One region of the Thalassospira sp. UBA848 genome, then DNA from elsewhere that is predicted to be linked to it. Evidence: riboswitches for the same ligand, from Rfam matches in the RefSeq annotation. Region 1 holds a riboswitch; the other holds the start of a gene.
What was found. A riboswitch is a leader RNA that binds a small molecule or an ion and turns the genes downstream of it on or off. The one in region 1 is predicted to bind thiamine pyrophosphate.
Positions count from the first base shown of each region.

Region 2: it holds a riboswitch for thiamine pyrophosphate, as region 1 does, so the genes downstream of both, thiM (hydroxyethylthiazole kinase) here and B2R48_RS10065 (ABC transporter ATP-binding protein) in region 1, are expected to answer to the same signal.

Region 1 covers NZ_DBGS01000072.1:23,588-26,998, forward strand. Annotated here, with positions in the region: gene B2R48_RS10055 (alpha/beta hydrolase family protein) at 1-990, shown strand, start outside; gene B2R48_RS10060 (GNAT family N-acetyltransferase) at 987-1,592, opposite strand; gene B2R48_RS20320 (citrate/2-methylcitrate synthase) at 1,598-1,678, opposite strand; TPP riboswitch at 1,776-1,887, shown strand; gene B2R48_RS10065 (ABC transporter ATP-binding protein) at 1,878-2,660, shown strand; gene B2R48_RS10070 (ABC transporter permease) at 2,657-3,411, shown strand, end outside.
Region 2 covers NZ_DBGS01000073.1:1,502-4,912, forward strand. Annotated here, with positions in the region: gene B2R48_RS10180 (hypothetical protein) at 1-176, opposite strand, end outside; gene thiE (thiamine phosphate synthase) at 333-977, opposite strand; gene thiM (hydroxyethylthiazole kinase) at 974-1,783, opposite strand; TPP riboswitch at 1,854-1,959, opposite strand; partial or broken gene B2R48_RS10195 (Tex family protein) at 2,080-3,411, opposite strand, start outside.

The DNA.
Region 1 (3,411 bases):
CTCGCACTTATCGGATTGTCGGACTTTGATATCAGCGACCGCCCGACTGAACAGATCAGCTTTGCACACGATGGTGCTGTTCTGTCTGGTAGCCTGATATTGCCTGATGCGCAGCACACAGGCCCGATTGCCCTTCTGGTTCACGGCGATGGTTCGCAGGACCGCTTTGCGGACGATGGCTATTTACCCCTGATCAATGCCCTGCTTGATCGCGGGATCGGAGTTTATAGCTGGGACAAGGCCGGGGTCGGCGAAAGCACGGGAAACTGGCTTTCGCAATCCATGAATGACCGCGCGAAAGAGGCCGTTGCGGCATATAAGGCAATCAAAACCGCCCATCCCGACAGCGGGCAAAAAATCGGCTTTATCGGCTTTTCTCAGGCGGGCTGGGTGATCCCCAAAGCATCGCGAATGATCCCGGACCATGCCTTTAATGTCATCATTGGCGGGGCCGTGAACTGGCAAAACCAGGGCGATTTTTATACACGCCAACGCCTGTTGGCCGATGGTGCAACACAAGCAGAGATTAATGATCAAATCGAACGCAACCGCGTCCGTGACGCCGTGATCTTTGCTCCTGAGGCAACGTATGAAACCTACCTTGCAAATATCGATGATCAGCATCCGATGACATCCGGCAGGTTCGAGTTTGTCAAACGCAACATCACATCTGACGCAACGGCGGACCTTGGATTGCTTGAAACACCGATGCTTGCCATGTGGGGGCGCGATGATCTGAATGTGGATGCGAAAACCGATGCTGCGATCTATCGCAATATTCTGATCGGCCGACATCCTGCAAATGAGGTAATTGTCATCCCCGATGCCACGCACGGGTTGCTCAGAAGCAATCTGTTTAACTATCAGCTAAGCAGTGAAATGCCGACTTCCCGGCAGATGCTGTATGTTGCCCTTGGGCGGCATGCCTATGTGCCCGGCACGTTCGACAAGATTGCTGACTGGATCAAACAGGTTGTTGCGCGCACTTAGTTCAAAGCGCGCAGGTCAAGATGCATGGTCGTTGAAGCTTCGAACCCGAACAGATGGCGCAAGGGGCCGATGTCACTGGTTTCAATCGCGCGATAGCCGCAACGTTCATAAAGGGCGCGAGCACGCGGATTGATATCGATAACATCAAGACGAACTGTACCAAGCCCCTGATCGCGCGCCGTACGCGCCACCGCATCCAGAAGCGCGGTACCGACACCCTGCCCGCGCGCCTCTGGAGCAACGAAGATACCATCCATCAACAAAACGTCATCGACAAGGGCGCGCTCAAGCAATTGCAGCAATATGCCACGCCATAGCCCACCCCACGATCCATAAATGGCGCAAAGGTCTTCAAGCGTTCCGCCGACAAAGGCACCTTGTGGTGTCTTGAACCCGGCAACACCCAGCAACCTGCCATCACTGTCTATGGCGCAGATCGCGTGATCGGACCTGATGACACGCCGGACAAATGCCAGTGCCTTGTCTTCCGGGGCCATAAGTTTTGAAAGCTTCTGCCGGAAGGCCTCCCAGAACAAAGCACAGGCCTGTTCCTTGTGCTGCTCTGCCAACCCCGACTGGATGATAAATCCCTGATGATCCATATCTTTTATCCCGACACACTGGCACGTGGGCGAATGATCTTGCCACTTTTGCGCTGTTCAAACAAATGGGCGATCCAGCCTGCCATTCGTTGGCCCGAACAGCACACATGTTAAGCTTTGATCAGGATCAAGTCCAAGAACTGTTACAAAACTTGACGGCAGCGATTTGTCTGCGCATAGTCGCGTCATCTCCGGGGGGGCCGATCGTAAATCGGCTGAGAGGTTCGGTGTTGCCGAACGACCCTTTGAACCTGAACCGGTTAAGACCGGCGTAGGAAGGATCGTATGCGCAATACAGCACAAGCGCCCCAGACAGCGCAAAATCTCACCAAATTTGATGTCGCCCTGCGTGGCGGAAGCGTTGCCTTTAACGGCACGGACATCTTCCATGACCTTGACCTGACATTGCGCGCAGGCAGCTTTACCTGTTTGCTGGGGCCAAGTGGTGTCGGGAAAAGCACGCTTCTGCGTTATTTTGCCGGGCTGGTCGAAGGTGATGTTAGCGGTACCATCACGTGTTCCGACAACACCCCGCTTGCCGGGCGTGTCGCCTATATGGCGCAGCAGGACCTGCTTTTGCCATGGCGCAGCGTTCTTGAAAATGTGGTCCTGGGCGCTATTTTGCGCGGCGAGAAGCCAGAACATGAGAAAGCCTCACAATTGATTGCCGAGGTCGGCCTGGCTGAGGCTGCCCATCTTCGCCCGGCTGAGCTATCGGGCGGCATGAAACAGCGCGCTGCCCTTGCCCGCACCCTGATGGAAGACCGTCCGGTTGTGTTAATGGACGAACCGTTTTCCGCGCTTGATCCGCTCAATCGTCTGCGCCTGCAGGAACTGGCCGCACAGGTTCTGCGCGGCAAAACGGTGTTGCTTGTGACCCACGATCCGCTTGAAGCGCTGCGTCTGGGCGATCATGTCCATGTTCTGTCTGGCAACCCGGCACGGTTGCAGGATGCCATCACGCCCAAGGGCCAAAGCCCGCGCGACATCGCCGATCCGGGAATTCTGGCACAACAGGCCGAACTCCTTGGCCAGCTTGGCGCTGATCTGTCGGGGGGTGCGGCATGAGCAAGCAAAACAATCCTCATACAAATAGAAAAGCACTGTCGGAGCGCCGCTGGCTGGTCCTGGCCCGGCCGCTGATCATTATCGTTGCCCTGATCATCACCTGGCAGATGCTGGTGATTGTGACCGGTGCGCCGAAATACATGCTGCCGACGCCTGCCGATGTCTGGACCACGTTGATCGCGCGCCATGATGTGCTGTTCGATCATGCGCAATATACCATTGCTGAAACCGTGATCGGTCTGTTTGCCGGCGCAGCCCTTGGCACGCTGGCCGCCATTCCGATGGCGTTGTTTTCGCCAGTACGTTTCTGGTTGATGCCGATCCTTCTGGTATCGCAGGCCATCCCGTTCTTTGCCCTGGCACCGCTTCTGGTGTTGTGGCTGGGCTTTGGTCTGGCGTCCAAAATCGCCATGGCCGCATTGATCATTTTCTTCCCGGTTACCGTCGCCTTCTTTGATGGCCTGTCACGCACCGAAACCGGTTGGCTTGATCTGGCACGTACCATGGGGGCCAGTCGTTGGCGGCTTTTGACCCATATCCGGTTGCCCGCCGCCCTGCCCGCCTTTGCATCGGGGTTCCGCGTTGCCACCGCAGTTGCCCCGATCGGGGCGGTGATTGGCGAATGGGTCGGGTCCAGTCACGGGCTGGGTTATCTGATGCTGCATGCCAATGCGCGGGTTCAGATCGATATGGTTTTTGCCTGCCTTCTGATCCTGTGTGCGTTTTCGATCACGCAATATTTCATTGTTGA
Region 2 (3,411 bases), on a different contig from region 1:
TCACCCTTGGCCATTTCCGAATGGATGGTGACGCTGTCAGTCGTTGGTTTTGGCGCGGATTTTATTGCAGCCAGCGCGGCTGTCGTGATCGTCATAAGACCAATCAGGGCAATGGCAACCGGCTTGCTGCGCAGAGATATAAGCATGGCTTCCTCGCGCGGTTGTGCTTGGTTCATGCCTGTTAACTTGATCCGCGAAGCCGAAAAATTAACGGCGCAAATGGGGCATTTCCGTGCCGATGACCGCACTTTGGGCGCGGCAGCCATGCGTTTTGCGCGCGGATCGATACCCTGATGGTGTTGTGCAAACGGTGCCGGTAAATCCGCGAAACGCTATTTCGTGCGATTTCGCGCAGATTTAAGAGTTTCCGCGATATGGGCGGTGGCCTGCTTTGGGTCCGGTTGTCCACAAATGGCTGACACAACAGCAACGCCATCCGCACCGCTTTCAAGTGCTGGCAGCACATGTTCACGCTTAAGCCCGCCAATCGCGACCGATGGCAGGTCGACCATCCGGACCAGCTTTTCCAGCCCGTCAAATCCGATGGCGGGTTTGTGGTCGGGTTTGGTGGGGGTCGCGAATACCGGGCCAATACCGACATAATCGACAATGGTGCGATCAACCTTTTGCGCGACCTCTTCGCTTTCAATTGAAAGGCCGATGATCTTGTCCGGGCCAAGGCGATCACGCGCGATTTGTGATGGCAGATCATCCTGTCCGACATGCAGCCCATGCGCGCCAATTGCGATGGCGGCTTCGATGTCATCATTGACGATCAGCGGCACGTTGGTGCCTTCCATCGCGCGCATCAATTCCCGGCCAGCGCGAATGAGGCCGTCTGTTCCGGCCTTCTTGTCACGCAGCTGAACGATGGTCGCACCCCCGGCAATCGCGGCCATCGTGGTTTCCACCATCGAATGGCTGCGACAGAGATCGGGATCAAGCACCAGATAAAGCGACAGATCGAATGACGTCATCGCACATCAATCCGAAGATTCTTGGCATAGGTTGCACCATCAAGATTGTGAAGACCATCGATGAAGGCGGTCATAAAGGATGCCGGACCGTTTGACGTCTTGGCCGCGATTTCGCCTGCCACGGCAAAGTTGCCAAGGGCAGCCACCGTGGCGTCAAACGCCTGATCGGGTGCAATCGCCAGATAAGCGCCGACAAGGGCGGTCAGCGAGCACCCCGTGGCGGTGATTTTTGGCATTAAATCCGACCCGCCGGCAATGCGCACCGAACGCGTGCCATCCGTCACGAAATCAACCGCGCCCGTTACGGCAACAACGCAGCCTTGGCTGCTTGCAAGGCTGCGTGCGGCATCTTCTGCCTGTTCGACAGGATCGCCACTATCGACACCCTGACCGGCACTTTGACCGCCGCCAAGGGCAATTATTTCCGATGCGTTGCCGCGAATGACAGTGGGGTTGAGTTTCAAAAGCCCGGCCACAGCGTTCCGGCGATAGCCGGTCGCAAAATGCGCGACCGGATCAAGAACCCAAGGTTTTTCGGCATCATTAGCCGATTTGGCAGCGGCGATCATGCCTTCGACCCAACTGGGGGAAAGGGTGCCGATATTGACCGTCAGCGCCCCGGCAATCGCGGCAAATTCGCCGGATTCTTCGGGTGTATGGACCATCGCGGGCGAGGCACCCGCCGCCAACAGAACATTGGCGGCATAATTCATCGCGACATAGTTGGTGATGCATTGAACAAGCGGCTTGGTCGCACGCATGCGTTCAAAAAGATCGGTCGCGGTATGGGAAATTTCGGTCGTCATGTCGAGGCTCCAATGCAGAAACGTTGCGGTTGGAGACCCAGTTCGAAGTCGGAAAGATGGAGAACGTCGTAACCGGCGTTCGCACCGTCCCTACGCCAGTATGAACTGGATCAGGTTCAAAGGGTCACTGCGCGGCAGTTTCTCAGCCCCCTGTCGGGGCTCCCCTTGGTGAGTGCTCAACATGGGTTTCAAACCGCTTTCTGTCAATTGATCGGGTGAGAATGGCGTGCAAAGAAAATGGCGGGATCAATATGTGACCCCGCCATCTCAAACATGATGTTCTTTGCCGTGTGTCGTTACTTGCGCCGTTCCATCGCGGCTTTAAGGGCCGCAGCCATCGCACCACCATCACCGCCGGAATTGCCAGACGCATTCCCGCGGCCCGCTCCGTCCTGAGGACGATTTGCCGATGAGTGCTGCGAACGGTTGCCCCCGCGTGGGGCCGTGGTGCGATTGTCTGCACGCTTTTCACGTGTGCCTTCGTAATCGGGTGCGGATTTCATCGAAAGCCCGATACGTTTGCGCGGCGCATCAACTTCCATGACAGTGACCGACACAATCTGGCCTGCCTTGACCACCTGACGGGGATCCTCGACGAACTTGTCGGCCAGCTGCGAGATATGAACCAGCCCATCCTGATGCACGCCGATATCAACGAACGCGCCAAAATTGGTGACGTTGGTGACGGTGCCTTCAAGCTTCATGCCGGTGCGCAGATCCTTGATCTCATTCACACCCTCGGTGAATTTGGCGGTCTTGAATTCCGGGCGCGGGTCACGGCCGGGCTTATCAAGCTCGGCAATGATGTCGCGGATGGTTGGCACACCAAATCTGTCATCGGCGAAATCTTCAGGTCGCAGCGTCTTGATAAAGGCCGAATCCCCGATCAGGTCTGCCAACGGCTTGGCGGCCTTGGCACTGATTTTTTCGACCAGCGGATAGGCTTCCGGGTGCACCGCCGATGCATCAAGCGGGTTATTCGCCCCGCGAATGCGCAAGAAGCCCGCGCATTGCTCGAAGGCCTTTGGTCCAAGACGCTCGACCTTTTTAAGATCAGCACGCGACTGGAACGCGCCGTTGGAGTCGCGGTAGCCGACAATATTGCGCGCCAGTGTCTCGGTCAGGCCGGCCACACGGGTCAGAAGCGGGATGGAGGCGGTGTTAAGGTCAACACCCACACCGTTCACGCAATCCTCAACCACGGCATCAAGCGAACGGGCCAGTTTGGTTTCCGATACATCATGCTGATATTGCCCAACACCGATAGATTTCGGTTCGATCTTCACCAGTTCCGCCAGCGGGTCCTGCAGGCGGCGCGCAATTGATGCCGCCCCGCGCAGCGACACATCAAGGTCGGGGAATTCTTCAGCGGCAAACTGCGATGCGGAATAAACCGATGCTCCGGCCTCATTGACGATCACCTTGGTGGCCTTAAGCGCCGGGAAGCGTTTAAGCATCTGACCGGCAAGCTCGTCGGTTTCACGTGAAAAGGTTCCATTGCCAATCGCGATCAGTTCGATCTGATGGCGGGCCGCCAGTGCGGCCATGGTGTTGATCGCGCCTTCGACGTCATTGCGCGGCTGGAAGGGATAAACCGTTGCGGTATCCACCAGCTTGCCGGTGGCATC